One region of the Streptomyces sp. NPDC056296 genome, then DNA from elsewhere that is predicted to be linked to it. Evidence: riboswitches for the same ligand, from Rfam matches in the RefSeq annotation. Region 1 holds a riboswitch; each other region holds the start of a gene.
What was found. Region 1 has a riboswitch for cobalamin ahead of ACFCZF_RS30915 ((2Fe-2S) ferredoxin domain-containing protein). Riboswitches for the same ligand answer to the same signal wherever they lie in the genome.

Region 1 (7,344 bases):
GTCCCCGCCCGCCACCGCGACGCCGTCGCCGCCGACGCGCTGGACGGCTACTTCGCCATGGCCCGCGGCACCCAGGACGTCGCGCCGCTGGAGATGACCAAGTGGTTCGACACCAACTACCACTACCTGGTGCCCGAACTGGGCCCGGACTCGGTGTTCACCGCCGACTCGGCCAAGCAGGTGGCCGAGCTGAAGGAGGCCCTCGGGCTCGGGTTGAGCGCCCGCCCGGTACTGGTCGGGCCGGTCACCTACCTGCTGCTCGCCAAGCCCGCCCCGGACGCGCCCGCGGACTTCGAGCCGCTCACCCTGCTGGACCGGCTGCTGCCCGTGTACGCCGAAGTCCTCGCCGACCTGCGCGCGGCCGGCGCCGAGTGGGTGCAGCTCGACGAGCCCGCCCTGGTCGAGGACCGCGCCCCGGCCGAACTGAACGCCGCCGCCCGCGCCTACCGCGACCTCGGCGCCCTCGACGACCGGCCGAGGCTCCTGATCGCCTCCTACTTCGACCGCCTCGGCGAAGCCCTGCCCGTCCTGGCCAACGCCCCCGTCGACGGACTCGCCCTGGACTTCACGGACGCCGCGGCCGCCAACCTCGACGCCCTCGCGGCCGTGGGCGGGCTGCCCGGCAAGCGCCTGGTCGCCGGTGTCGTCGACGGCCGCAACGTCTGGATCAACGACCTGGAGCAGTCCCTCGCCACCCTCGCCACCCTGCTCGGCCTGGCCGACCGGGTCGACGTGGCCGCCTCCTGCTCCCTCCTCCACGTCCCCCTCGACACGGCCGCCGAACGGGACACCGACCCCCAGATCCTGCGCTGGCTCGCCTTCGCCCGCCAGAAGGCGGGCGAGATCGTCACCCTCGCCGAGGGCCTGACCCTCGGCACCGACACGATCACCGCCCGACTGGCCGCGAACCGGGCCGACCTCGCCGCCCGGGTGAACTCCCCCATCACCCACGACCCCGCCGTCCGCGCTCGCGCCTCCGCCGTCACGGACACCGACACCCGGCGCCCCCAGCCCTACCCCGAGCGGGCCACCGCCCAGCGCGCCGCCCTCGGCCTGCCGCTCCTGCCGACCACCACCATCGGCTCGTTCCCGCAGACCGGCGAAGTGCGTACCGCCCGCGCCGACCTGCGCGCGGGCCGCATCGGCACGGCAGGCTACGAGGAGCGCATCAAGGCCGAGATCCAGGAGGTCATCGCCTTCCAGGAGAAGACCGGCCTCGACGTCCTCGTGCACGGCGAGGCCGAACGCAACGACATGGTGCAGTACTTCGCCGAACAGCTGACGGGGTACCTGGCCACACAGCACGGCTGGGTGCAGTCCTACGGCACCCGTTACGTCCGCCCACCGATCCTTGCCGGTGACGTCTCCCGGCCCGAACCGATGACGGTGCGCTGGACGACGTACGCCCAGTCGCTCACCTCTCGCCCCGTCAAGGGCATGCTCACCGGGCCGGTCACCATGCTCGCCTGGTCCTTCGTCCGCGACGACCAGCCCCTCGGCGACACCGCCCGCCAGGTCGCCCTCGCCCTGCGCGACGAGGTGAACGACCTGGAGGCGGCCGGCGGTTCGGTCATCCAGGTGGACGAGCCCGCGCTGCGCGAGACCCTCCCGCTGCGCGGAGCCGACCGCCCGGCCTACCTGGCGTGGGCCACCGAGGCCTTCCGGCTCAGCACGAGCGGCGTACGCCCGGACACCCAGATCCACACCCACATGTGCTACGCCGAGTTCGGTGACGTCGTCCAGGCCATCGACGACCTCGACGCCGACGTCATCAGCCTGGAGGCGGCGCGCTCCCACATGCAGGTCGCCCGCGAACTCGCCACCCACGGCTACCCGCGCGAGGCGGGCCCCGGCGTCTGGGACATCCACTCCCCGCGCGTGCCCGGCGCGGACGAGATGGCCGACCTGCTGCGCACCGGGCTGAAGGCCATCCCCGCCGAGCGGCTGTGGGTCAACCCCGACTGCGGCCTGAAGACCCGCGGCCGGCCCGAGACCCGTGCCTCTCTGGAGAACCTGGTCGCCGCCGCCCGCACGGTCCGCGGCGAGTTGCCCACCTCCTGACCGCCGGCGCCCACGGCCGGAACCCGTTCCCGGGACCCGGCCGTGGACGCGGGCCCGGTTCGGCCGCCCGGCCGGTGCCGATGTCAGCCGGCGGCGCGGCGGCGCCTTGGCGGGCTGAAGGCGTAGAGGTCCAGGATCTCCGGGCGGGGCGCCACGCCGGGGCCGCCGGCGCGGGCCCACGCGGCCACGTCCTCGGTCCCGTCCGGGTCGTTGACCAGCCCGAGCCAGACTGGCCGCGCCCCGGCGGCCCGGCCCTCGGCGGAGGGCTGTACGACGATGACGTTGGCCTGGTCGCAGACGTCGAGGCAGTCGGAGACCCGTACCGGCGCCGCGGCGCGCAGGCGCTCCGTCTGGGCCGCGTGGTCGACGCCGGTCACTTTGGGGCTGCCGCAGCAGCAGTCGCGGCAGACGACGATGCGGCACGGCACGGGGCCGGTAGCCGTGGCGGACGGCCACGCGTCGTCTGTCGTCGGTCCGGTCGGCGTTGCGGGCATGCGGTGCCGTCCCTCTCTCCGGGGAGATCCGCCCCGGTGGTCCGTCGAGGAGGCGACCGCGTGAGTCTCCTGGCTCTCGGGTCGATGCTCGTCCCGGCCTTCCCACCCGTTGCCGGACAGTGGCCTGTCGGGACTCGCTCGCCGATCACAGTGGCGGGACCGCGCCGGATTCACACCGGCTTCCTCGTCCGCCGTCGCCTTGTCGCCGGCCATCATCCCATCCGGGCGGGACGGTCCGCCCGCCCGGATCAGGCCGTCATTCCGTCTCGTGGGCGTGCGGTGCCGTCGCGGGCGGATCGGCCGGACGGTCCCGTCCGCCGTCGCGGCCGGACACCACCACGACGACGAGTCCGACGACGACGGCTCCGGCGACGACCCGTCCCGCCGCGCGCGCCCACCAGGCGGGCCGGGCCGCGCCCGCGCGTCCCCCTGGCGTGCCCAGCCGCTCGGCCCGCCGGGCCGGTTTCAGCAGACGTAGCAACAGCAGGGCCGCCACCGGCAGTTGTAGCAGCCACAGCACGGTGCGCGGCCACTCTCCGTACCAGACGTTGGTTCCGTACAGCAGGGTGTGCCACACGCTCAGCACGTACACGACGATCACGAACCGGTGCAGCCGTCGCCACGCGTTCGCTCCGATGCGGTGCCGGACGTAGAACAGCAGCCCCAGCGGTATCGCCAGGTACAGGGCGCCCTGGCCGAGCGGGATGGCGACCTGGCCGGTGCCGGAGTCGTACCAGCCGGGCACGAAGCTGTCCGCGAAGGCCACCCACAGCCGCTCGGCCCAGTCCACCTTCGTCTCGTAGCGGACGAGTTCGGCGGCGAACATCAGCGCGTGCGCGAACATCAGGGCCATCGTCGTCAGGCTCGTGGTGCGGTGCCAGCGCTCCAGTACGTGGCGGGAGACCGGCAGCCGGGTGGTGCGCGGTCCCGACAGCAGCAGACCGAGCGTGACCGTGCCCCAGGCCCACAGCAGTCCCGACCATCCGAACGCCTGGCTGAGCAGGTACATCCAGTAGGTGCCGGGGTCGTTCATGAACGGCATGACGGCGACGGTGTCCGAAGTACCCGACTCCATGCGCGCGTACAGGAACGCGAACACGAGCGCCGTGACCACCACCGCCGCGGTGGCGTCCGGGAGGGCGGAGCGCAGGTCGCCGCGCAGGGCGACGCGGTCGGCGGGAGGCCGCTGCCGTCCGGGCCGGGCCGCTGTCCCTGTCTCCGTCGCCCCTGTCCCTGTCCCTGTCTCCGTCGCCCCTGTCCCGTCTTCGTCCGGGCTCGCGTCTGGCAGCATCAGGGCCTCCCGGGCACGGGCCACCGCACGGACGGGGCGCATGTGGCGTGGGGCAACAAGTCTGGCTGCGGGGACGGCGAACACCGAGGGGATATCCGGCCAGAGCGCGGCGCAGGTGACGTTTGCGGCCCGCGGGATGCCCGGTTGTCCGCGAACTTCCCCGGATTTGTCCGTGATCGGTAACGGACGCAGCCCCTGGGCACCTTTCCCCGTCCTCCCAGGTGATCCCGACGGTGGTGGGGATCGGCGGGAGACTACGCGAAGGCGGGCGGACATGGCACGGCACAGCGGCGGGCGGGGCTGGTACGGCAAGGTGGTCGGGGCGGCTCTCGGGGTGACGGTGCTCGCCGTCGGTGCCTCGGTGTGGACCGCGCAGGCCGACGCCGTGGGTGGCTCGTCGCCGAAGGCGACCGCGTCGCCCACGCCGGGCAGTGACGTCAAGCGGGTCGCGGCGACCATCGCGCACGCCTCGGACAAGGGGGCGCGCGGCGTCAACATCACCATCGACGACGGCCCCGACCCCGCGTGGACCCCTCAAGTGCTGGACCTGCTGCGCGAGTACGGGGTGAAGGCCACGTTCTGCGTGACGGGGACGCAGGCGCAGGCCCACCCCGACCTCGTGCAGGATGTCGTCGCGGCCGGGCACCGGCTGTGCGACCACACGGTGTCGCACGACACCGCCATGGACAGGAAGTCCGAGGCCTACCAGTCCCAGGAGATCCTCGACGCCGAGCGCATGATCACCAAGGCGTCCGGGGGCGTGCGCCCGATGTACTACCGGGCACCCGGCGGGGCCTTCACCCCCTACAGCCGCGAGCTGGCCGCCTCCCGGGGCATGCGCCCGCTGGGCTGGAACGTGGACACCAAGGACTTCGAGCGGCCGGGCGCGGACGCCATCGTCGAGACCGTGCGGCGGGAGCTGCCCAACGGGCCGACGATCCTCTTCCACGACGCGGGAGGAGACCGCTCCCAGACGGTCGAGGCCCTGCGCCGCGTCCTGCCCTGGCTCAAGGAGCAGGGCTACTCCTTCGGCTTCCCGGTGCGTTGAGCCCGGCGCCGCCGAGAAGGGCCTCCGCTCATGGCAAAGGCCCTTCTCCCGGATCAGAAGGCGCCGTTCAGGTGCCACCAGTCGGTGGCTGTCACGATTCCCCGTTCCAGTGCGCCTGTTCCGCGGCCCTTGTACACGAGTTGGCAGCCGACGCCCCGGCACTCCTCGCTGATGAAGCCGCTGTTGGTGATGGTGACGAGGTCGGTGCGGCCGTCGCCGGTGACGTCACCCAGGCCGAGGAGGGCGTCCATGACGTTCCAGCCGCCGGTGCCGATCAGCTTGCGGGAGCCGAGCGCGCCGGTGGAGCTGCCGGGGTAGAGGTACAGCTTGCCGGTGGCCGCCTCGCGGGCGTAGAGGTCGGGGTGGCCGTCGCCGTTGGTGTCGCCCATGCCGACGAGTGCGTTCATGGCGTTCCAGCCACCGGTGCCGATCAGCTTGCGGGAGCCGAGAGCACCGGTGGACGTGCCGGCGTAGAGGTACAGCTTGCCGGTGGACTTCTCGGCGGCGATCAGGTCGGAACGGCCGTCGCCGGTGAGGTCGCCGGAGGCGGTGATCTCGCGCATGCCGTTCCAGCCGCCGGTGCCGATCAGCTTGCGGCTGCCGAGCGAGCCGCTGCCCGTGCCGGGGTAGAGCCAGAGCCTGCCGGTGGACGCCTCGCGGGCGATGACGTCCTCGCGGCCGTCACCGGAGAAGTCGCCGTGCCGGGTCAGGTCACTCATCGCGTTCCAGCCGCCCGTGCCCACCAGTCGTCCGGTGCTGTCGCCCGGCAGGAACCAGAGGCGGCCCGCCTTGTCCCGGACGAGGACGTCGGCCCGGCGGTCGGCGTTCAGGTCACCGAAGCCCGCCGACCGGAGCGCGGTCGGCGCGTACCACTGCGGATGGACCGGGGCGGAGCACTCCCGCGCGGTACGGACGAACTTCACCGAACTGACGGCGCCGCCCCCGTTGCCCCACTCGGTGCCCGCGGGGTCGGGGTTCCACACGGAGACGCCGGCGGTGGACTGACCGTAGTCCGGGTCGTCGTAGAGGCAGGCGAACCTGGACGTGCGGTTCACGACCGCCCGGAAGGTGTTGTCCCACCCTCCGAGCTTCGTCTTGTCGGTATTCGTCCTGTACATGGTGCCGGTGCCGGCGTACGTCTTCCAGGCACAGAAATAGCCCTTCGGGCAGTCGCTGATCGCTGCCTGGGCGGGTGTCACTCCCGTGCCGAGGAACCCGAACGAGAGCCCCAGCGTCGTGGCCAGCGCGGCCAGGCGCCGAAGCGGTGGTATGCGCATGTCTTCCCTCCCTGACGCGGCGCGGAGAACACACTCAACGCGCCGCGCGAGGAAGATATACCGTCGGCGCGGACCACTCCGCCGCGCGGGTCGCCATCGGGCCCCGGGCTCCGGACCCTCGGTCTCCGGGGCACTCCCCGGGCAGTCTCCCGACGCGAGGCAGGTCGCTCAGGCCAGTTCGAGTTGCGGTTCCGGTCGCTGCACCGGTGCCGCGGTCTTCGGTTCCCACCGTTTGACGGTCCGCGCGTAGCCGTAGACGACCGACGCCATCGCCAGAATGAGAAGTGGCCCGGCGATCAACGGGTGTTCGGCCATCTCCTTCGGCAGGTAGCGGGTCGTCACCAGCAGCGCGGTGAAGACCAGCGCCCCGTATACGACCAACTGGATTCCCTGCCGGTCCCAGCCGCGGTCGAGCGAGCGCAGTCCCGCCTCGATCGTGACCGCGAACACCACGCCGGCCACGAGGTCGATTCCGTAGTGGTAACCGAATCCCAGCGTCGCGGTGAGGGTGGCGATAAGCCAAAACGTTCCTGCGAAGCGCAGGAAACGGGGGGCCTTTCGGGAATGGATGAATATCACGGTGGCCCACGCCGTGTGCAGGCTGGGCATGCAGTTGCGCGGCGTCAGCTCGTCGTACGTCCACGGCTGCGGGGCACCGAGCGGCGGTGGCGTGTCCGGCCACAGGTTGGCCATCGCCCACTGCTCGCCGCCGGTGCCGAACGCGCCGGTGCCGTAGGTGAAGACCGGTCCGACGACAGGGAAGATCATGTAGATGGCCGGGCCGAGGAGGCCGATCAGCAGGAAGGTGCGGACCAGGTGGTGGACCGGGAAGCGGCGCTCGGCCGCCACGTGGCGCAGCTGGTACAGCGCCACGACGACGGCGGCCACCGCGAGTTGGGCGTAGACCCAGTCGAGAACATGGGCACCGACCGGTCCGGTGGCCTCGACGGCTCGCCCCACCAGCCACGACGGGTTGCCCAGCGCGTGATCGGCGACCGCCACGTACGGGTCGAGCACGTCCGGGCGGGTCTTCGACGTGATCAGCAGCCAGGCGTCGCCGGTCTTGCGGCCGGCCACCAGGAGCAGGCCCAGTCCGACGCCCTTCAGCAGCAGGACGCGTTCCTGGCCGGTGCGGCGCGTGACGGCGATGACCGCGACGCCCAGGATCACCCA
Region 2 (7,344 bases), on a different contig from region 1:
CCGCCCCCGGCCGCAGACGAGCATCCGCGGCGGGCCTGCCACGGGCCGGGGCGAGGCTCGCGCTCGCCCCTAACCATTCCGAGGCTTGCGCTCACCCGTACCGGTCCGAGGGTCGCGCTCACCCTCTCGGGTCCGTGGCTTGCGCTCACTCCTACCGGTCCGAGGGGCGCGCTCACCCTCTCGGGTCCGAGGCTTGCGCTCACTCCTACCGGTCCGAGGGTCGCGCTCACCCTCTCGGGTCCGTGGCTTGCGCTCACTCCTACCGGTCCGAGGGTCGCGCTCACCCTCTCGGGTCCGAGGCTTGCGCTCACCCGTACCGGTCCGAGGGTCGCGCTCACCCCCTCGGGTCCGAGGACCGCGCTCACCCCCTCCGGTTCAAGGCTACGGTGGAGGGCGAAAGCGAGGGCGAGGGCTGGACGAGGGCTGGGCGAGGGCGATGAGCGTGTCGTAGTGGGCGAGTCGCCCCGCCCGGCAACTCCGTCAGTCGGTCAGGGCGGCCAGTTCCTCCGCCGTACGGGGGCCCGCCGCCGAGTCCGTCAACAGGCCCTGCGCGCGCAGCAGCCGGGCCGCCGCGACGCCCCACGGCAGACGCAGCCCGGCCTGCCGCAACAGCTCGGCGCGGGCCAGCGTCGCGGCCGTCGGGCCGGTGTGCACGCCGGCCGGGGTGAGCAGGGCGGCGTCGTCGGACCAGCGCAGGGCGAGGTCGACGTCGTGGGTGGCCATCACCACGGTGGTGCCGCCCGCGCGGAGCCGGTCCAGGGTGGCGAGCAGCCGCTCCTGGCCGTCCGGGTCGAGCCCGGCGGTCGGCTCGTCGAGGATCAGCACCCGGGGCCGCATCGCGACGGCCCCGGCGATCGCGGTCCGCTTGCGCTGCCCGTAGGACAGCAGGTGGGTGGGCCGGTCGGCGAGTGCGGCGATGTCCAGCGCGGTGAGCGACTCCTCGACCCGGGAGCGGACCTCCGCGTCGGACAGGCCCAGGTTCAGCGGCCCGAAGGACACGTCCTGTGCCACCGACGCCGCGAACAGCTGGTCGTCCGGGTCCTGCACCACCAGCTGCACCGTGGTCCGCAGCCGGGTCAGTCCCTTGCGGCCGTACGTCACCGGCTCCCCGTCGACCGTCAACGTCCCCGCGCGCGGCCTCAGTCCGCCGCTGAGCAGCCGCATCAGCGTGGTCTTGCCGCTGCCGTTGCGGCCCAGCAGCGCGAGCGCACGCCCCTCGCGCACCGCGAAGTCCAGGCCGGCGAGCACGTCCGGGCCCTCCTCGTACGCGAAGGACACGCCCCGCAGGGCGACCAGGGACGACGCGGCCGACTCCATCCTCTCGATCGTCTCGCTCACTACAGCGGCCTCTCCAGTACGAGGGTGAGGGCGGCCAGCGCCGCCAGCAGCGCGACGCTCGCCGCCGTGAAGGGCACGGAGACGCGGGCCTCGGGCACCAGGACGCGCAGGGTGCCGTCGTAGCCGCGCCCGGCGAGCCCCGACTGGAGCCGCGCCGCCCGGTCGAAGGCCCGCACGAACGCCGTGGCGCCGAGCCCGCCGAGCGAACGCCAGGCGGCGGCCCGGGTGGTGTGGCCCAGCCGCGCGGCCTGCGCCTCCCGCACCCGGCGCACGGAGTCCAGCAGCAGGAAGCTCATGCGGTACGTCACCAGCGCCACGTCGACCACCGGCGCGGGCACGCCGGCCCGCACCAGACGGGGCAGCAGGTCGGACATCGGTGTGGTGAACGCGAAGAGCAGCACCCCGAGGGAGGCCGCCGAGGTGCGCAGCAGCAGCTCACCGGCGCGCACCGGCCCGCCGTCCGCCGCCGTCAGGAACCCGTCCGGGCCCCCGACCTGCACCAGCAGCGGCAGCGCCCCGGTCACGCAGAAGCCCAGCGGCACGCGGTACGCCCGCCACAGCCGGCGCCCGGGCACACCCGCCGGGCCGAGCAGCACGGCGAGCGCCGTCACCAGCACCAGCGCCGCGCCCGGCCAGGGCGGCAGCGAGATCGCGAGCACGGTCAGCCCCAGCCCGAGCACGGCCTTGTCCACGGGATGGCGGCGGCGCCAGCGACTGCTGTGCGCCGCCGCGTCGATCGGCAGCACTCAGTCCCCTTCGGGGACGCCCCGCGGCGCCGCGGCAGCCCGCTCCTCGCCCTGCCGCCGGCCCCGACGCAGCCCGAAGTAGTAGGCCAGCACGCCCGCGCCGATCGCGGCCTGCACGGCGAACAGCGCCGACTCGATCTCCCCGGACGGCGGCTCGTACAGCGGTGAGAACCACGGCTCGTAGTCCGGCTCGATCTCCGTGATCGCCGTCTCCGCCTCGGCGTCGGCACCGGCGAACGGCTCCTCCTTGTGGTCGCCGAGACCCAGGACCAGCGGCAGCACCGCGAGCGCGGCCACGGCGAGCAGCAGCAGGGCGTTGATCTTCGCGTTGCGGCTCATCGGGCCACCGCCTCCGGCTCGTCGGTGCTGGTCTTGCCGGCCTTGGTCAACAGCACGCCCAGCCGGGTCAGTTCGCCCTTGCTGGACTGCACCAGCAGCCGCATCACGATGACCGTGAGCAGGCCCTCGCTCACCGCGAGCGGGATCTGCGTGACGGCGAAGATGGACCCGAACTTGCCGAGCGCGCCCAGGAACCCGCTGCTCGGGTCCGGGAACGCCAGCGCCAGCTGCACGCTGGTGACGCAGTAGGTCGACAGGTCGGCGACGAACGCCCCGAAGAACACCGCGACCATCAGCGGCACGTCGTAGCGGCGCAGCAGCCGGTAGACGGCGTAGCCGGCCCACGGGCCCACGATCGCCATCGAGAAGACGTTGGCGCCGAGCGTGGTAAGCCCGCCGTGCGCCAGCAGCAGCGCCTGGAAGAGCAGGGTGATGGTGCCCAGCACCGCCATGATCGGCGGACGGAAGAGAATGGCACCCAGACCGGTGCCGGTCGGGTGTGAGCAACTGCCGGTGACGGACGGCAGTTTCAGGGCAGACAGAACGAACGTGAAGGCTCCGGAGGCACCGAGGAGCAAGGTGCTCTCCGGGTGCTCCCTGACCTCACGGGTGAGTGACCGTACTCCGTGGACGACGAACGGCGCGGACGCGACACCCCAGGCGATCGCGTGCGCCGGTGGCAGAAAGCCCTCGGCTATGTGCATGGCTCAGCAGACCCTCTCCAGCACCTCGTGGATGGACGACGCGCCTTGGCCGGTCTCCTGGCTTACGGGTACCACCGCCCGTGCTCCGCCTTCCCGGGTCCTAGAACCCAGTGGCTGCCTGTTGGGGCCGGAGCCGGACTTCCCGATTCACAGTGGCGAGGGCCGCACCGGCATCACACCGGATTTCCCGTTCACCAAGGCGTGGCGACAGTAGTGCTCCCACAGGGGTGGTGACAAGCGGGCCTCCGGTCCGGCCGGTCCGGCGAACAGGCCCCGGGGCTGCGGAAACAGCCGCCGGCGCCGCGCCTTCGGCCGCCGTCAGTCGGGCCGGTCCCGCTCGGTGCGCCGGACCACCATGGCGCGTGCCCGTGTGCTCAGCGCGGTCGCGGCGGCGGTGAGGAACACGAAGCTGTAGGCGATCTGCAGAACGGTCACGACCCGCGCGGCCTGGCCCCGCGGGGTGATGTCCCCGTAGCCGACGGTGGCGAGTGTCACCACGGTGAAGTACAGCGCGTCGACGCGGGTGCGCAGGCCCGTGAACTCGCCCGGCTGCTTGGCGAGGGCGTAGTAGGTGGCCGAGAAGACGTGCACGGACAGGATGATCAGCAGGGGGATGACCACACCGGGCCGGGTCTCCGGGCGGTCGATGAGGACGTGGCGGATCTGGCGGAGCAGCAGCACGGCCACGAAGGTCAGCAACAGGGCGAACAGCAGCCAGCTCAGTACCGGACGCCCGGGGCCGAGATGGTCGAGGGGGAGGAGGAAGTAGGCCACGACCGTGCCCACCACGATGCCGGCCCGCGCGAGCCAGGGCCGGGCCGTGCGCCAGGCGGTACGCCATCGGGCGCCGTCCGTCCGCGCGGTGGTGGCCCGGCGCTCCGTCACCGTGCCGTCTCCGGCGCCGCCTTCGGCGGTTCCGCTCCCGCGCCCGGTTCTGTCCGGCGTACCAGCTGGGTGACGACGAAGGCGACCACCGACGCGGTGACGATCAGCGGCATCTGGTCGTACGCGTCCCCGCCCACCAGCAGCACCGCCAGCACCGCGCTGGCCAGCGGCAGCCCGGTCACCGCGGCCGCCGCGGCGGAGATGCCGAGGGCGAGGGCCGGGGTCGCGCCGAAGCCGGGCAGGCCGGAGCAGGCCATGGCCGTCGCCGTGCCCAGCAGTACGGCCGGGAAGATCGGGCCGCCGCGCAGACTGCCCAGCGCGATGCCCCAGGCCAGCCCCTTGCAGGCGACGAGCGCGACCAGCGCGCCCACCGACCAGGCGTGCGGGTGCGCGGCGAGCTGGGCGAGGGTCGCCTGACCGGACAGCGCCGCCTCCGCCGGGGAACGGCCGGTGATCAGGGCGTACGCGGTGAGGCAGACGCCGACCGCCGTGGCGCAGGCGACGGTGCGCAGGGCCGTGCGGTGCCGCGTCCAGGAGACGGTCCGGTGGCCCAGCTCGCGGGCCAGCGTGATCAGCACCGCGATCAGCGCCGCCGTCGGCACGCCCCACAAAAAGTCGCCCGCGTCCGGGTTGGCGCCCGGCGGCACGTCGTGCAGGGCCAGCGCGCCGATCTTCAGGCCGGTCCACTCCCCGAATCCGGTGAAGACCAGGGCGCCCGCCGCGCTGGCCAGCAGACAGGGCAGCAGCAGGGCGACCAGCTGGGCGCCGCCGAGCCCTGCCCCCTCGATGAGCAGGACGGCCGCGACCACCGGCCCGCCGAGGATGGTGGAGATCGCGGCGGTGGAGCCGGCCGTGGCCAGGATCGCGCGCGCCCTCGGGTCTCCCGCCGCCCCCGCCCGCCGCACCGCCAGCAGGGCGAGCCCGCTGCCGACGGCCATCAGCGGGGCCTCCGGGCCCAGCACCACGCCGAGCGGCAGCGTGGCGAGCGCCGCCAGGACGGCGCCGGGCAGCGCGCGGGGGCCGACGGGCGCGCCGCCCAGCCCGTTCACCGGCAGATGGCCGCCGCCGCCCGGCATCCGGGTCACGATCGGCGCCAGGATCAGCCCGGCGAGCACCAGGGCGGGCAGCGGCCACCACCAGGGCGGGGCGTCGTACCCGGCGGCCTCGGGCAGCGACGACCACACCCAGTGCTGGAACTCGTGCTGGAGGCCGACGAAGAAGAAACAGGCCAGCGCGATGGGAACGCCCAGCAGCACGCACAGCAGCAACAGCCGCAGATAGCCGGGGCTGAGCAGGGTGCGCCGCAGGGACTGCTCGGCCCGGGCCGGCACCGCGTTTCGCCGGGGCGGGCTGAGTCGTCACGGGCCCTCCTGGTCCGACGGTCCGTCTGGTCCGACGGTCCGTCGCGCGCGTTCGCAGGTGCGCTTCAGTAAACGCGAGTGTGCGCTTCAGTAAACGCGAGGCGGGGGAGGGCCGCATGCGCACGGTTCCGTTCCGGGGACCGGGCGGCGCGGCGCGGTCGGACCCGGTTCACCCGTGCGGCGGACCCGCATGGCCGCGCGGGGCGGGTGCCCGCAGGCTCGAAGTGACCTGTCGGCGCCTCGCGGTGCCGGCGGGGGCAGGCCCGTACGGGGAACACCGGAAAGGACTCCGCTCATGAGCCAGCACGCCGCACCTTCTCCCGGCAGCCCGACGCACGGCGCCGACGCCCCGCGGCCGACGGACCGCACCAGCGGCTGGGTGACCGGCGGCGTCGTCTTCGCGGGCGTACTGATGCTGCTGAACGGCGCCCTCGCCGTCCTCCAGGGCATCGCGGCCATCGCCGAGGACGACGTCTACGCCCGCGTCGGCAGCTACGTCTACGAACTCAGCCTCACCGGCTGGGGCATCATCCACGTCATCCTGGGCGCGGTGGTGCTCGTCACCGGCTACGGCCTGCTCAAGGGCATGGCCTGGGCGCGCTTCGCGGGCATCTTCCTGGCCTCGCTGAGCCTGGTCGCCCAGTTCCTCTTCCTGCCGTACGCACCCGTCTGGGCCGTGATCATGATGGCGATCGACGTGTTCGTGATCTGGGCGCTGGCCAGCAGCCAGGAGCAGGCCGCCTGAACCCGCCTGAACCCCCGCGGCCGGGCGCCCCGTCGCCCGGCACGTGAGGACTCAGCGCCGGTGCAGGCCTCGCGCCAGCGCCGCCGCCGCGCCGACGGCGGCCAGCCCCGTGCCCGCGAGGGCCAGGGCCTTGGCCCGGCGCCCCGGGGCCACCGGCCGGGCGCCCGGCGCCGTGCCGTACGCGCTGCCGGGGACGTCCGTGTCGCCCGCGGCGCCGGGGAGCGCCGAGGCCAGCAGCTCCGCCAGGTGCACGCCCTCGTGGCCGCCGCTGTCGAACTCGTGGATCTGCGTGCGGCAGCTGAAGCCGTCGGCGAGTACGACGGTCGCCTCGTCCTCGTCCCGCAGCCGCGGCAGCAGCACCCGCTCCGCGCACGCCTCGCTGACATCCAGGTGGCCGCGCTCGAAGCCGAAGTTGCCGGCCAGCCCGCAGCAGCCGGAGTCCAGCCGCTCGGCGTCCACCCCGGCCCGGCGCAGCAGTTCCCGGTCGGCGTCCCAGCCCATGATCGCGTGCTGGTGGCAGTGCACCTGGGCCAGCGCCGTCGCGGACCGGTCGGGCACCTGCGGCGGCTCGTAGCCAGGGGAGTGCTCGGTCAGCAGCTCGGACAGCGTCACCGTCTGCTCCGCCAGTCGGCGCACGTCCTGGTCGCCGGGGAACATCTCGCCCGCGTCCGCACGGAACACGGCCGTGCAGCTCGGCTCCAGCGCCACCACCAGACCGCCCGCCCGCACGTGCTCCGCCAGGCCCCGCACGGTCCGGCCGAGAACCTTCTGCGCCGTCCCGAGCTGCCCGGTGGAGATCCAGGTCAGCCCGCAGCACAGCGGCTCGGCCGGCAGTTCCACCCGCCAGCCGGCCTGTTCCAGCACCCGTACCGCCGCGCGTCCGATGTGCGGGTGGAAATGGTTGGTGAAGGTGTCCGGCCAGAGCAGCACCGACCCGCGGCGCCCGTCGCCCTCCGGCGCGTGGCGGGCGAACCACTGCTCGAACGTCTGCTCCGCGAACAGCGGTACCTCCCGGTCCGCCACCCCCGCGACCAGCACGGCGGCCTTCGACAGCAGCGGGGCGTGGGTGAGCGCGTTGACGACCGGCGCGAGCCGGGTGCGGCCCACGACCTGGGCGAGCGCCGGCAGCCAGCCCATCGACCAGTCGGAGCGCGGCCTGCGCCACGGTCGCCCCTCGTAGTGGTGGGACAGGAACTCCGCCTTGTACGTGGCCATGTCCACGTCCG
Region 3 (7,344 bases), on a different contig from region 1:
GACGATTTGCTGACGGCATTGCTGGAGGCGAAGGACGACAATGGCGACCCCATCGGGGAACAGGAGATCCACGACCAGGTCGTCGCGATACTCACCCCGGGCAGTGAAACCATCGCCTCCACGATCATGTGGTTGCTGCAGGCACTTGCCGAACACCCGGAACATGCCGACCGCATACGCGACGAAGTCGAAGCGGTCACCGGCGGACGCCCCGTGGCATTCGAGGACGTCCGTAAGCTCTCGCACACCGGCAATGTCATCGTGGAGGCCATGCGTTTGCGTCCTGCCGTGTGGGTTTTGACGCGGCGCGCGGTGGTCGAGACCGAACTCGGTGGCTATCGCATTCCGGCCGGGGCGGACATCATCTACAGTCCGTACGCAATCCAACGCGATGCGAAGTCGTACGCGGACAACCTGGAGTTCGACCCGGACCGGTGGATTCCGGACCGTGCGGGGGATGTGCCGAAATACGCCATGAAGCCGTTCAGCGCGGGCAAGCGCAAGTGCCCCAGCGACCACTTCTCCATGGCGCAGCTGACGCTGATCACGGCCGCGCTCGCCACGAAGTACCGCTTCGAGCAGGTGGCGGGCTCGAACGACGCGGTCCGCGTGGGCATCACGCTTCGTCCCCACGACCTGCTGGTCAGGCCCGTGGCACGGTGAGGCTCAGGCGACCGTGACCGCCTCCGGGCCCCGGAAGGTGCGCCGGTAGGCGTGCGGGGTGGTGCCCAGGGCCCTGACGAACTGGTGCCTCAGCGCCGCCGCCGTACCGAAGCCGGTGCGCCACGCGATCGCGTCCATCGTCTCGTCCGTCGCCTCCAGCAGCCGCTGGGCCAGCAGCACACGCTGGCGCAGGATCCAGCGGTAGGGAGTAGTACCCGTCTCCTGCTGGAAGCGGCGGGCGAAGGTGCGCGGGGACATGTGCGCCCGGGCCGCGAGCTGCTCGACGGTGACCTCCTCGTCGAGGTGCTGTTCCATCCAGGCCAGCACCTCGCCGACGGTGTCGCAGGAGGAGCGCGGCAGCGGCCGTTCGATGTACTGCGCCTGACCGCCGTCCCGGTGCGGCGGTACGACCATGCGCCGGGCGATCCGGTTGGCGACCTCCGGTCCCTGTTCCTTGCGGACGATGTGCAGACAGGCGTCGATGCCGGCGGCGGTGCCGGCGCTGGTGATCACCGGGTCCTCGTCCACGTAGAGCACGTCGGGCGCGACGGCGACCCGCGGGTACTGCCGGGCGAGCTCGGCCGCGTGGTGCCAGTGCACCGCGCACCGCCGCCCGTCCAGCAGCCCTGCGGCGCCCAGCACGAACACCCCGGAGCACACGCTCAGCACCCGCGCGCCCCGGTCCACCGCCCGCCGCAGGGCGTCCAGCAGCTCGGGCGGATACTCCCGGCGGGCGTAGTCGTTCCCCGCCGGCACGGCGATCAGGTCGGCCTCCTCCAGCCGGTCCAGCCCGTACGGCGTGGAGACGGAGAGCCCGCCGACATGGGTGCTCAGCTCCGGGCCCTCCGCGGAGACCACGGCGAAGTCGTACCCCGGCAGGCCCTCGTCGCTCCGGTCGATGCCGAAGACCTCGCAGACCACACCGAGTTCGAAGGGATGCGCGCCGTCCATCAGGACGGCGGCCACGTTCTGCAGCATGCCGCCAGTGTGCCTCGGAAGTGGCAGGAAATCGAGGCCCTACGGCAGTCCTGCCACTCCCGGTAAGGAGTATCCGGCGCGACAGTGGTGTCATGACCGGAAACCAGACAGAAGCCCTGATCGGAATGCTCGTGACCTTCGGACTCCTGGTCCTCATGGTCCTCCCCTCGGTGATCGGCATCGTGCGCGACAAGCGCATCGACCGCCAGCTCAGGGAGGCCACGCAGACCAGGGAGGCCCGGAAGGACGAGGGAGCGGGGAAGGAGACTCTAGAAGTCCTCGGACAGGTCGACGGTGCCCTCCACCGCCACCTGGTACGCCGAGGGACGCCGCTCGAAGAAGTTGGTCAGCTCCTGAACGCCCTGCAGCTCCATGAAGGAGAAGGGGTTCTCGGAGCCGTACACCGGGGCGAAGCCGAGACGCGTCAGACGCTGATCGGCCACGCACTCCAGGTACTGCCGCATCGAGTCGGTGTTCATGCCCGGGAGGCCGTCACCGCACAGGTCGCGCGCGAACTGCAGCTCGGCCTCGACGGCCTCCCTCAGCATGTCGGTGACCTCCTGCTGCAGCGCGTCGTCGAACAGCTCCGGCTCCTCCTTGCGCACGGTGTCGACGACGTCGAAGGCGAAGGACATGTGCATCGTCTCGTCCCGGAACACCCAGTTGGTGCCGGTGGCCAGGCCGTGCAGCAGGCCCCGGCTGCGGAACCAGTAGACGTAGGCGAAGGCGCCGTAGAAGAACAGGCCCTCGATGCACGCGGCGAAGCAGATGAGGTTGAGCAGGAAACGGCGGCGGTCGGCCTTGGTCTCCAGGCGGTCGATCGACTCGACCGAGTCCATCCACTTGAAGCAGAACCCGGCCTTCTCGCGGATGGAGGGGATGTTCTCCACGGCCGCGAAGGCGGCGGCGCGGTCCTCCGGGTCGGGCAGGTAGGTGTCAAGGAGCGTCAGATAGAACTGGACGTGGACGGCCTCCTCGAAGAGCTGGCGGGACAGGTAGAGCCGCGCCTCGGGGGAGTTGATGTGCTTGTAGAGGGTGAGCACCAGGTTGTTCGCGACGATCGAGTCGCCGGTGGCGAAGAAGGCCACCAGCCGGCCGATCAGGTGCTGCTCCATGGGGCTGAGCTTCGCGAGGTCGGCGACGTCCGAGTGGAGGTCGACCTCCTCGACGTGCCAGGTGTTCTTGATGGCGTCCCGGTAGCGCTCGTAGAAGTCCGGGTAGCGCATGGGGCGCAGCGTCAGCTCGAAGCCCGGGTCGAGCAGGTTCTTGGTGGTGGTCTCGGTGGTCATTACTGGCAGGCCTCGCAGGACTCGGGGTTTTCCAGGGAGCAGGCGACCGCTTCGGGGTCCGGGCCGGCCTGCACGGGGACGGTGGTGGCTCGGGCGGCGGCGCGGGCGATGCGGGTCGCCGGGCGGGAGCGCAGGTAGTACGTGGTCTTCAGGCCCTGCTTCCAGGCGTACGCGTACATCGAGGAGAGCTTCCCGATGGTCGGCGTCTCCAGGAACAGGTTCAGCGACTGGGCCTGGTCGAGGTACGGGGTGCGGGCGGCGGCCATGTCGATCAGGCCGCGCTGCGGGATCTCCCAGGCGGTGCGGTACAGCGCGCGGACGTCCTCGGGGATCCAGGTGAAGTCCTGCACCGAGCCGCCCGCCTCGCGCAGCGCCTCGCGGGTGCGGGCGTCCCACACGCCGAGTCGCTTGAGGTCGTCCACCAGGTAGGAGTTGACCTGGAGGAATTCGCCCGACAGCGTCTCGCGCTTGAACAGGTTGGACACCTGCGGCTCGATGCACTCGTAGACGCCCGCGATGGAGGCGATGGTCGCCGTCGGGGCGATCGCGAGGAGCAGGGAGTTGCGCAGGCCGGTCGCGGCGATGCGCTCGCGCAGGGCCGCCCAGCGCTCCGGCCAGGCCTGCTCGACGCCGTAGTGGTCGGGGTGCAGCACCCCCCGGGCGGTACGGGTCTTCTCCCAGGCCGGCAGCGGGCCGTTGCGCTCGGCGAGGTCGGCGGAGGTCTCGTACGCGGCGAGCATGATGCGCTCGGCGATGCGGGTGGAGAGGGCCTTCGCCTCGGGCGAGTCGAAGGGCAGGCCCAGCTGGAAGAAGACGTCCTGGAGGCCCATCGCGCCGAGGCCCACCGGACGCCAGCGGGCGTTGGAGCGGCCCGCCTGCTCGGTCGGGTAGAAGTTGATGTCGACGACCCGGTCGAGGAAGGTGACGGCGGTGCGGACGGTGGCGTCCAGGCGCTCCCAGTCGATGTCCCGGGAAGCCGGGTCCACGAAGGCGCCCAGGTTCACCGAGCCCAGGTTGCAGACCGCCGTCTCCCCGTCGTCCGTGACCTCCAGGATCTCCGTGCAGAGGTTGGAGGAGTGGACGACGTGACCGGGCTCCGCGGTCTGGTTGGCGGTGCGGTTGGCGGTGTCCTTGAAGGTCATCCAGCCGTTGCCGGTCTGCGCGAGGGTGCGCATCATGCGGCCGTACAGCTCACGGGCGGGGAGGGTCTTGCGGGCCAGCCCCGCGGCCTCGGCCTCGCGGTACGCGGCGTCGAACTCCGCGCCCCACAGGTCGACCAGCTCGGGCACGTCGGCGGGCGAGAACAGCGACCACGGTCCGTCGGCGTCCACCCGGCGCATGAACTCGTCCGGCACCCAGTGCGCGAGGTTCAGGTTGTGCGTGCGGCGGGCGTCCTCACCGGTGTTGTCCCGCAGCTCCAGGAACTCCTCGATGTCGGCGTGCCAGGTCTCCAGGTAGACCGCCGCCGCGCCCTTGCGCCGGCCGCCCTGGTTCACGGCGGCGACCGAGGCGTCCAGCGTCTTCAGGAACGGGACGATGCCGTTGGAGTGACCGTTGGTGCCGCGGATCAGCGAACCCCGGGCGCGGACACGGGAGTAGGCGATGCCGATGCCGCCGGCGTGCTTGGAGAGGTTGGCGACCTGGTGATAGCGGTCGTAGATGGAGTCCAGCTCGTCCTTGGGGGAGTCCAGGAGGTAGCAGGACGACATCTGGGCGTGCCGGGTACCGGAGTTGAACAGGGTGGGGGAGGAGGGCAGGTAGTCGAGGCTGCTCATCAGCCCGTACAGCGCGGCCACCTCGTCGGCCGAACGCGTGCTGTCGTCCTCGGCGAGTCCGGCGGCCACCCGCAGCATGAAGTGCTGGGGCGTCTCGACGACCTCGCGGGTGATCGGGTGCCGGAGCAGGTAGCGGCTGTACACGGTGCGCAGGCCGAAGTAGCCGAAGCGGTCGTCGGCGGCCGGGTCGATCAGCGCGTCCAGGCGGTCCGCGTGCAGCCGTACGAACTCGGCGGTGCGGTCGGCGATCAGGCCCTCGCGGTGACCGGTGGCGACCGACCCGGTGAACGAGGTGACGCCCTGCGAGGCGGCCTCGGCGCGGATGCCGATGGTCAGCAGCCGGGCGGCCAGCCTGGAGTAGACCGGGTCCTCCGAGATGAGCCCGGCCGCCGCCTCCGTGGCGAGCTCCCGCAGCTCGGACTCGTCCGCACGGGCGGACCGGCCGCGCAGTGCGGCGGCGGCGACCCGGCCCGGGTCGGCGCCCGGGAGGTCGGCGGTCAGCTCGGTCAGGTTCCGCAGCAACGCGGCACCGGGCCCGTCGGGCCGCTCGGTCACCGGGGCCGCTGAAGTCGTCGCCGGGGTCGCTGAAACCGGGTCGGCTGGCGCGATGGTCACGTGGGGGCACTCCCTCGCTCGGCACGGGGCCTGGGGGAGGGCAGGGGCAGCTCACGAGCGCACGCGGCGTCGCGTCCACCGGCCCACTCCACGAGGCCCGGACGTCAGGCACCCGGACCGGGACGGTACGGGCGCACTGTCGGCAGGTCCTCGGACTGGACATGCGTGTGCACACGTGCGGAGACGCGCGGATACACACAAGTACACCGTTGCGGGACAGTTCCGGATTCGCACCGGATTCCCCTGCGGCGACAGCGAGCACGAGCATACATCTTGTGCCGGGTTCGGCGAGCACCCCCAGATGTTGTGTCGCGGAGGGGCCGTTGAGGGGTGGCGCTGGTGTCAGAGCGTCAGTTCATAGGTGAGGAGCGTGATGTCGTCGAGCTCCGGCAGCGGGTTCCAGTCGCGGTCGGGTGTGCGGGCGAAGCCCATCCGTTCGTAGAGGCGGTGGGCGCTGCGCATGGTGCGCTGGGTGGACAGCACGACGCGCGCGCAGCCCTCGACGGCCCGGGACCGGTCGACGCAGGTCCGTACGAGGGCCTCGCCCACCCCGCGTCCGCGTGCCTCGCGGGCGACGGCGAGCATCCGTATCTCGGCCTCGCCGGGCCGGGCGATGTCGGCCATGGGGCCGCCGGACGGCACGAAGGTCACGCCGCCGAGCACCCGGCCGTCCGCCGCGGCGACCAGCACCTCGGCGGCCGCCGCCCGCTTGGCCACGTTCCTCAGTTCGCCGAGGTACGCGTCGCTCTCCCCGAAGTCCAGGAGGCCGTCTTGTAGATAGGCCTGCGCGGTGATCTCACCGACGGTGCCGTACTCGTCCGCCGCCGCCTGCCGGATCACGAAGTCCATGACGACGAGTGTGCCCGACGGGTACGACAACGGGCCGCCGGATTTCTCCGACGGCCCGCCGCGTAGCAGGGACGGCGATCAGTGCGAGGTGCCCGCCGTGGCCGGCGGCAGCTCCACCTCGACGCCGGGGTCGCCCGCGTCCGCCGTGTAGTCGCTCGGCTTGGTCTCGTCGACGCCGTCGGGCGCCTTGAGAGCCCGCATGACGAAGGTCAGGACCACGGTGACCACGACGTTCAGCACGAAGGCGGTGAGGCCGATGTAGCCGATCTCGCCGATGCCCGGGATCTCCTCGGAGGAGCCGCCGAAGTGCTTCTGCGTCGGCGAGGCGACACCGTAGGCGGCGGCCGTGCCGTAGATCATGCCGACCGCCCAGCCGCCGAGCAGCGCCCAGCGGTGGAACCAGCGGGTGAACAGGCCGCCGACCAGCGCCGGGAAGGTCTGCAGGATCCAGATGCCGCCGAGCAGCTGGAAGTTGATCGCGACCGTCTTGTCCATGCCGAGGACGAAGACCAGCGCGCCCACCTTCACCAGCAGGGACGTCAGCTTGGAGACCTTCGTCTCCTGGGCCGGGGTGGCGTCCGGCTTGATGAAGTCCTTGTAGATGTTGCGGGTGAAGAGGTTCGCGGCCGCGATCGACATGATCGCCGCCGGGACCAGGGCGCCGATGCCGATCGCCGCGAAGGCCACGCCGGCGAACCAGTCCGGGAACATGTTCTCGAACAGCTGCGGGATCGCCAGCTGCCCGTTCTCCACCTTGACCCCGGCCGCGATCGCCATGAAGCCCAGCAGCGCGAGCAGGCCCAGCATCAGCGAGTACAGCGGCAGGATCGTGGTGTTGCGGCGGATCACCTCACGGCTGCGCGAGGACAGCGTCGCGGTGATCGAGTGCGGGTACATGAAGAGCGCGAGCGCCGAGCCGAGCGCCAGGGTGGCGTATGTCCACTGGCCGCCGTGGTCCGGCACCAGTCCGCCCTTGCCCGACTCGCTGAACTTGTCGTTCGCCGCGGCGAAGATGTCGTCGAACCCGCCGAGCTTGATCGGGATGTAGATGATCGCCACCGCGATCACGATGTAGATCAGCGTGTCCTTCACGAACGCGATCAGCGCGGGCGCGCGCAGTCCCGACGAGTAGGTGTACGCCGCCAGCACACCGAAGGCGATCAGCAGCGGCAGGT
Region 4 (7,344 bases), on a different contig from region 1:
GCGGTCAGGTCGGTGAAGTCCGAGCCGTTGTCACTGCTCTGGATCTTCAGGGTCTGGCTGCGGGCCGGCCAGCCGTCCGGCAGGCGCAGCACGACGCGGTCGATCCGCCGGGACGAGCCGAGGTCGGCCTGGAGCCACTGGGGCAGGTCGTTGTTGGAACTCTCCCAGTAGGTGGCCTTGTTGCCGTCGTTTCCGTTCCCGGGCGTGTACGCCCCCGTGGAGCTGCTTGCCGTCAGCCGGCGGCCGGCGGCGAGGTTCGTGGACGCCTCCCCGGCCGCGTGCACTTCGAGCTCGGAGAGCTGGGCCGCCTGCCACCCGGTGTTCGCCGTGACATCGATCCGCACGAACCGCGTCCGAGTGGCGGGGAAGCTCACGGTGACCGTGTTGCCCGACCCCGGGCTGAAGGCGTAGGTGGCGGAACTCTTCAGTGTGCTGAAGCTCGTGCCGTCGGCGCTGCCCTGTACCGAGAGCGTCTGGTCGCGTCGCTCCCAGCCGGCGGGCAGTCTCAGGACGACCTCGTCGATCCGCTCGGTGGCACCGAGGTCGGTCTGCACCCACTGGGGCAGGCTGCCGCCGCCGCTCTGCCAGTACGAACCCTGGTTGCCGTCGGTGATGTTGGCGGCGCCGTACTCGCCGTGCGAGCTGCTCGCCGCCGTGGCGTCTCCCACGGCGATGTTGGGGCCACCCGCTGCCGTGGCCGACAGCAGCGGTCCTCCCAACGCCAGGAGACTGGTCGCGACCACGGTGCACAGGGCACGTGATCTCCAGTTCCGGTTTCTCATCTGTTCTGTCCCCGATCTCCGCCTCGCGCCGCATGGCCACGAGGCACGGCTCAGTCGGATGCGCTCATCAGGTAGACACTCAATGTTCTCCGTCATTTACGTTGAGCGCTCAGAGAGTTGCAGAGAACTGTCGAGTCGTCCACAGGAAAGGCAGGGCGATCTCAGCGCCGTGCGCAGCGGAGTGTTCTCTGTGATGACCGGGAGATCCCCGGTTGATGCCCCGGATCAGGGGCTTTCACGGGCTACGTCGGGTAGCCGCAAGCCACTGCCATTTCCCGCAAGATGCTTGCGGCCAGGGAGCCGGGGTGGGCGTCGTCCTGCTACTTGGCGGATGCCTGTGCGGTGGAGCCGCGGACGACGAGTTCGGGTTCGAAGAGCAGCTCGCCGTGGGGGACTTCGGTGCCCTGGATCTGTGCGCAGAGGAGGTCGACGGCGGCGCGTCCCATGGCCTCGATGGGCTGGCGGACGGTGGTGAGCGGGGGTTCGGTGCAGGTCATGAAGGCGGAGTCGTCGTAGCCGACGACGGAGATGTCGTGGGGGACGTGGAGTCCGCGTCGGCGGGCGGCGCGGACGGCGCCGAGGGCGAGGGGGTCGCTGGCGCAGATGATGCCGGTGACTCCGCGTTCCAGCAGGCGTGAGGCGGCTGCCTGGCCGCCTTCCAGGGAGAACATGGCCCGCTCGACGAACTCCTCGGGAAGTTCCGTGTGCATGGCCTCGGCCGCTTGCCGGGCGGCGGCCAGCTTCCTGCGGGAGGGGATGTGGTCGGAGGGGCCGAGCACCAGGCCGATGCGCTCGTGACCGAGGGACGCGAGGTGTCGCCAGGACTGCTCGACGGCCACGGCGTCGTCGCACGCGATGCACGGGAAGTGGAGGTTCTCGATGGAGGCGTTGATCAGCACCACCGGGATGTTGCGTTCCGCGAGCAGCCGGTAATGGTCGTGCGGGGCGTCGGCCTGGGCGAACAACCCGCCCGCGAAGACGACACCCGACACCTGCTGCTGCAGCAGCAGCTCGACGTAGTCGGCCTCGGAGACGCCGCCCTTGGTCTGGGTGCACAGCACCGGCGTCAGCCCCTGCTGGGCCAGGGCACCGCCGATGACCTCGGCGAAGGCGGGGAAGATCGGGTTCTGCAACTCCGGCAGCACCAGCCCCACCAGCCGCGCGCGCTCACCCCGCAACTGCGTCGGCCGCTCGTACCCGAGAACATCCAACGCACTCAGCACCGACTGCCGGGTCGCCTCGGAAACACCGGGCTTGCCATTGAGCACCCGGCTGACCGTGGCCTCGCTGACCCCAACCTTCTTGGCCACCTGGGCAAGTCGTCGCGTCACATCCGCAAGGCTAACGCAAGCTCCGTAAGCGGCTTGCTCTCCAGACGCATTGGGATGTTTGCTCCGACTGTGCAGCGTATGCCCCTTTCAGTCCACCCTGACCCGGGCGACGACCGGAAGGTGATCGCTTCCGGTGGCGGGGAGGGTGCGGATGTGGCCGACGGTCGCGGAGCGGGCCATGACCTGGTCGATCCGGGCCACCGGGAAGGTGGCGGGGAAGCTGAGCGCGAGGCCCCGCTCGGCCACGTTCAGGTGCGTCGTCAGCGGATCCAGCGCGCGGTCGTCGACCGTGCCGTTGAGGTCGCCCAGCAGGACGATCCGGCTCAGTCGCTCGGCCGCGACGGCGTCGCCCAGCAGGCCGGCGCTCTCGTCCCGCCAGGACGACGCGAGGCCGCTCGCCCGGACGCGGACCGAGGGCAGGTGCGCGACGTACACGGCGATCTCACCGTGCGGCGTGTGCACCGAGGACCGCAGTCCGCGGTTCCACTCCTCCGTGATGCCCCGGGGCTTGATGTCGAGCGGCCGGGCACCGGTGAGCGGATGCCTCGACCAGAGTCCGACCGTGCCCTGAACCGTCCGGTACGGGTACTCCGCGGCGAGAGTCTTCTCGTACACGTCCAGTGCCGGCGGCACCAGCTCCTGGAGCGCGATGAGGTCGGGCCCGGCATCGGCCAGTGCACGGGCCGTGCCCGCGGGGTCGGTGTTCTCGTCGCTGACGTTGTGCTGCACCACGACCAGGTCGGCGGCGCCGGGCTCCGGCGCGGGCAGGAGCAGTCCGCCGAAGAGGTACGTCCAGGCAGCCAGCGGCAGGAGCAGCGCCACCAGCGCGACGGCCGAGCGGCGCAGCAGCGCGAGGAGGAGCAGCACCACGATCACCAGGCCGAGCCACGGCAGGAACGATTCCAGCAGACTGCCCAGCCCGCCCACCGCATTGGGGACCACCCCGTGGAGCACCAGCAGGGCGGCCGTCAGCACCGCCGCCCCGGCGAGCACTCGCCCCCGCGCCCACACCGACCTGCCCCGCGTTTCCGTTCGTTCGACCATCGTTCCCGTCCACTCGTCCTTGCTCGTCAGGACGCCGCACCAGGTGGATCGGGTTCCGGTGCGGGGAGGCGCGAACGTTCCCGTGCTGCAAGAAGAACCGGAAAGTTGCAGAAATGACGCCACGTCACGTCCCGGCAGTCGGCCTCGTTCAAAGCCTTGACCGGTACAGAACAGTGCCCTTACGGTCACGACCGCAACACCTTGCAGTCATCTTGCAGAAATGTATTGCAAGGGTGCGCCGACTCCCCAGTCAGCCATCGATCGGCATCCAGGACACCCGCATCCTCACACGGGAGACTCCATGCACAGGAGCATCAGCAGAGCGCGAAGAAACACCGCCGCAGCACTTGCACTCACCGCCGGCGTGGCCGGCAGCCTCCTCACCACCGCGGTACCGGCGCAGGCTTCCCCGCCCGGCGACAAGGACGTCACCGCGGTGATGTTCGAATGGAAGTTCAGTTCGGTCGCCAAGGCGTGCACCGACACCCTCGGCCCGGCCGGCTACGGCTTCGTCCAGGTCTCCCCGCCTCAGGAGCACATCCAGGGCGGGCAGTGGTGGACCTCCTACCAGCCGGTCAGCTACAAGATCGCGGGCCGCCTCGGTGACCGCGGACAGTTCAAGAGCATGGTCGACACGTGTCACGCGGCGGGTGTGAAGGTCGTCGCCGACTCGGTCATCAACCATATGTCGGCCGGGAACGGCACCGGAACCGGCGGCTCGTCGTACACCAAGTACAACTATCCGGGCATCTACTCGGCGCCCGACTTCGACAACTGCACCTCGCAGATCAACGACTACCGCAACCGCTTCAACGTCCAGGAGTGCGAGCTGGTCGGGCTCGCGGACCTGGACACCGGCGAGGACTACGTCCGGGGCAGGATCGCCGGCTACCTCAACGACCTGCTGTCACTCGGCGTCGACGGCTTCCGGATCGACGCGGCCAAGCACATGGCCGCCGGAGACCTGGCCGACATCAAGTCCCGCCTCAGCAACCCGAACGTGTACTGGAAGCACGAGGCCATCCACGGTGCCGGCGAGGCCGTCTCCCCGACCGAGTACCTCGGCAGCGGCGACGTCCAGGAATTCCGCTACGGACGCGACCTCAAGCGCGTCTTCAACGGCGAGAACCTCGCGTACCTGAAGAACTTCGGCGAAGCCTGGGGCCACATGCCCTCGGACAAGTCCAACGTCTTCGTCGCCAACCACGACACCGAACGCAACGGCGAGACCCTCAGCTACAAGGACGGCGCCAACTACACCCTGGCCAACGTCTTCATGCTGGCCTGGCCGTACGGCAACCCCGACGTCCACTCCGGCTACGAGTTCTCCGACCGCGACGCGGGCCCGCCGAGCGGCGGCCAGGTGAACGCCTGCTACAGCGACGGCTGGAAGTGCCAGCACGCCTGGCGCGAGATCTCCTCCATGGTCGGCTTCCGCAACGCCGCCCGCGGCCAGTCGGTGACCGACTGGTGGGACAACGGCGGCGACCGGATCGCCTTCGGGCGCGGCTCCAAGGCGTACGTCGCCATCAACCACGAGGGCTCCTCGCTGACCCGTACGTTCCAGACGTCGCTGCCCGCCGGCGACTACTGCGACGTTCAGTCCGGCAAGGGTGTCACCGTCGACGGATCCGGCCGGTTCACCGCCACCCTCGGCGCCCACACGGCCGCGGCCCTGCACGTCAACGCCCGGAACTGCGACGGTGGCACCGCTCCCGACCCCGACCCGGTGACCTCCGGCGTGTCCTTCGCCGTCAACGCCTCCACCAACCCGGGCCAGAACATCTACGTGACCGGCAACAGGCCGGAACTGGGCAACTGGAACCCGGGCAGCGCCCTCAAGCTCGACCCGGCCGCCTATCCGGTGTGGAAACTGGACGTGGAGCTCCCCGAGGGCACGTCCTTCGAGTACAAGTACATCCGCAAGGACGAGGCAGGGAACGTGACCTGGGAAAGCGGCGCCAACCGCACCGCGACCGTCACCTCCACCAAAACCACACTCAACGACACCTGGCGCGGCTGACCCCGCCTGCCTCCTGTGGCCGTCCCCGCCTCTGTCGACGGGGACGGCCACAGCCGCCTGTGCCTTCCCCGTGGAGAGCGGGCGTGGGACAGGCGCTAAGCTGCAAGCGCCTCGCGGGGGAAGTCCGGTCGAAGTCCGGCGCTGACCCGCAACGGTAGGCGGAGCCCTCGAACAGGGTGGTTCCGTAAGCCCGATTACCCGCGGTGGTGAAGCTCCTGTCAATCGCCGTGGACTGCGAGAGGTGCTGCGCACGGCGCCCAGCGCCCGGGCCCGCTCCTTCGAACACGCAGGTGCACGGCCCGAGGCGAAAGCGATCCGCCTGTGGCCACGCTCCGCGACCGTAAACCCGTCGTACCGCACCAACGTACGAGCGGCGGACCCCCACCACCTCAGCGTGTCTCGCTGCCCCTGCTCGTGACGGCCCTGTGCGTCGCGCTCCCCGTCTCCCTGGCCTGCGGGGCGGGCATCGGGGCGTCGGGGCTCTCGTGGAGCGAGGCGCTGCACTACCTCTGGGCGGGGCTGACCGGCGGGGCCATCGCACCGGACGAGGTCTCCTCCTACACCATCGTGTGGGAACTCCGCTTCCCCCGCGCCGTGCTCGCGGCCGTCGTCGGTGCCGGTCTGGCATCCGTCGGCGTCGCCGTACAGGCCATGGTCCGCAACGCGCTCGCGGACCCGTTCGTACTCGGCATCTCCTCCGGCGCCGCCGTCGGAGCCAACGCCGTGCTCATCTTCGGCGCCTTCGGCGCTCTCGGTATCTGGGCGCTGTCCACGGCGGCGTTCGTCTCCGCGCTCGCCGCCATGACGCTGGTGTACGCGATCGCCCGGACCCCGAGGGGGCTGACGCCGCTCCGGCTGGTGCTGACCGGTACCGCGTTGTACTACGGGTTCTCGGCCGTGACCACGTTCATGGTGTTCGCCGCCGAACACGGTGAAGCGGCCCGGTCCGCGGTGATGTGGCTGCTCGGCAGTCTGGGCGGCGCGAGCTGGTCCTCCGTACCGATCGCCGCGGGCGCGGTACTCGGCGGCCTCGTCCACCTCGGCTGGTCGGCCCGGCGCCTGAACGCCCTCGCCATGGGCGACGAGACCGCTGCCGCGCTGGGCGTGGACCCCGGGCGGCTGCGCAAGGAACTGTTCCTCACCGCAGCCGCCGTCACCGGGGCCGTGGTCGCGGTCAGCGGGGCGATCGGCTTCGTGGGCCTGATGGTTCCGCACGCCGCCCGGATGCTGGTCGGGGCGGACCACCGCAGGCTGCTGGCCGTGGCCCCGCTGGCCGGCGCCGTGCTGCTGATCTGGGTGGACATCCTGTCGCGCGTGGTGCTCGCCCCGGCCGAGCTGCCGCTGGGCGTACTGACCGCCGCCATCGGCGTGCCCTGCTTCGTCCTGCTCATGCGCCGCCGCACCTACACCTTCGGAGGCGTGTGATGCAGATCGACATCGACACCGTCACAGTGGAGATCTCCGGGGCGCGCGTGCTGGAGGACGTCTCACTGCGGGCGGGCAGTGGACAGGTCGTGGGGCTCGTCGGGCCCAACGGCAGCGGCAAGTCGACCCTGTTGCGATGCGTCTACCGGGCCCTGCGTCCCACGGCGGGTGCGGTACGTCTCGGCGGTGACGACCTGGTGGCCATGAGCGCGCGCGAAAGCGCGCGCCGGCTCGCCGCCCTTCCGCAGGAAGTGGTCGCGGAGTTCGACTTCACGGTGGCCGAGGTCGTGGCCATGGGCAGACTGCCGCACCAGGGGGCGGTGGCCCGCGAGACCGACGAGGACCGGCGGACGTGTGCCGCCGCACTGGACGGAGTCGGCGCCGGCCATCTGGCCCACCGCGGCTTCCTCACGCTCTCCGGCGGTGAGAAGCAACGGGTCCTGATCGCCCGCGCCCTCGCTCAGCAGCCGCAGGTACTGGTGCTGGACGAGCCCACCAATCACCTCGACATCGCGCAGCAGTTGGAGGTGCTCTCCCTGGTGCGGGACAGCGGGCTGACCGTGCTCACGGCACTGCACGACCTCAACCTGGCCGCCCTCCACTGCGATCTTCTCCACGTCGTCGAGGGCGGGCGGATCGTCGCTTCCGGCGCCCCTCACGACGTTCTCACGCCCGACCTGCTGGCCGACGTCTTCGGAGTCCGGGCGCACCGGGTGCCCCACCCGGAGACAGGCGCGGT

Region 2: another riboswitch for cobalamin. It lies ahead of ACFCZF_RS08110 (energy-coupling factor ABC transporter permease); the one in region 1 lies ahead of ACFCZF_RS30915 ((2Fe-2S) ferredoxin domain-containing protein).
Region 3: another riboswitch for cobalamin. It lies ahead of ACFCZF_RS14665 (ribonucleoside-diphosphate reductase subunit alpha); the one in region 1 lies ahead of ACFCZF_RS30915 ((2Fe-2S) ferredoxin domain-containing protein).
Region 4: another riboswitch for cobalamin. It lies ahead of ACFCZF_RS32760 (FecCD family ABC transporter permease); the one in region 1 lies ahead of ACFCZF_RS30915 ((2Fe-2S) ferredoxin domain-containing protein).

Annotation. Positions count from the first base shown of each region.
Region 1 is NZ_JBHJRX010000051.1:7,723-15,066, reverse strand. Features, by position in the region: gene metE (5-methyltetrahydropteroyltriglutamate--homocysteine S-methyltransferase) at 1-2,061, shown strand, start outside; gene ACFCZF_RS30915 ((2Fe-2S) ferredoxin domain-containing protein) at 2,145-2,555, opposite strand; cobalamin riboswitch at 2,618-2,743, opposite strand; gene ACFCZF_RS30910 (ferric reductase-like transmembrane domain-containing protein) at 2,812-3,846, opposite strand; gene ACFCZF_RS30905 (polysaccharide deacetylase family protein) at 4,121-4,894, shown strand; gene ACFCZF_RS30900 (FG-GAP-like repeat-containing protein) at 4,948-6,171, opposite strand; gene ACFCZF_RS30895 (phosphatase PAP2 family protein) at 6,340-7,344, opposite strand, start outside.
Region 2 is NZ_JBHJRX010000008.1:142,152-149,495, forward strand. Features, by position in the region: gene ACFCZF_RS08095 (ATP-binding cassette domain-containing protein) at 481-1,317, opposite strand; gene cbiQ (cobalt ECF transporter T component CbiQ) at 1,338-2,084, opposite strand; gene ACFCZF_RS08105 (energy-coupling factor ABC transporter substrate-binding protein) at 2,085-2,423, opposite strand; gene ACFCZF_RS08110 (energy-coupling factor ABC transporter permease) at 2,420-3,127, opposite strand; cobalamin riboswitch at 3,157-3,341, opposite strand; gene ACFCZF_RS08115 (potassium channel family protein) at 3,446-3,919, opposite strand; gene ACFCZF_RS08120 (chloride channel protein) at 4,009-5,343, opposite strand; gene ACFCZF_RS08125 (hypothetical protein) at 5,669-6,118, shown strand; gene ACFCZF_RS08130 (FAD-binding and (Fe-S)-binding domain-containing protein) at 6,170-7,344, opposite strand, start outside.
Region 3 is NZ_JBHJRX010000016.1:121,281-128,624, reverse strand. Features, by position in the region: gene ACFCZF_RS14680 (cytochrome P450) at 1-663, shown strand, start outside; gene ACFCZF_RS14675 (GlxA family transcriptional regulator) at 667-1,641, opposite strand; gene ACFCZF_RS14670 (ribonucleotide-diphosphate reductase subunit beta) at 1,911-2,930, opposite strand; gene ACFCZF_RS14665 (ribonucleoside-diphosphate reductase subunit alpha) at 2,930-5,320, opposite strand; cobalamin riboswitch at 5,444-5,605, opposite strand; gene ACFCZF_RS14660 (GNAT family N-acetyltransferase) at 5,663-6,169, opposite strand; gene mctP (monocarboxylate uptake permease MctP) at 6,248-7,344, opposite strand, start outside.
Region 4 is NZ_JBHJRX010000058.1:134-7,477, reverse strand. Features, by position in the region: gene ACFCZF_RS32780 (discoidin domain-containing protein) at 1-782, opposite strand, end outside; gene ACFCZF_RS32775 (LacI family DNA-binding transcriptional regulator) at 1,103-2,113, opposite strand; gene ACFCZF_RS32770 (endonuclease/exonuclease/phosphatase family protein) at 2,201-3,157, opposite strand; gene ACFCZF_RS32765 (carbohydrate-binding module family 20 domain-containing protein) at 3,459-5,180, shown strand; cobalamin riboswitch at 5,265-5,400, shown strand; gene ACFCZF_RS32760 (FecCD family ABC transporter permease) at 5,502-6,605, shown strand; gene ACFCZF_RS32755 (ABC transporter ATP-binding protein) at 6,605-7,344, shown strand, end outside.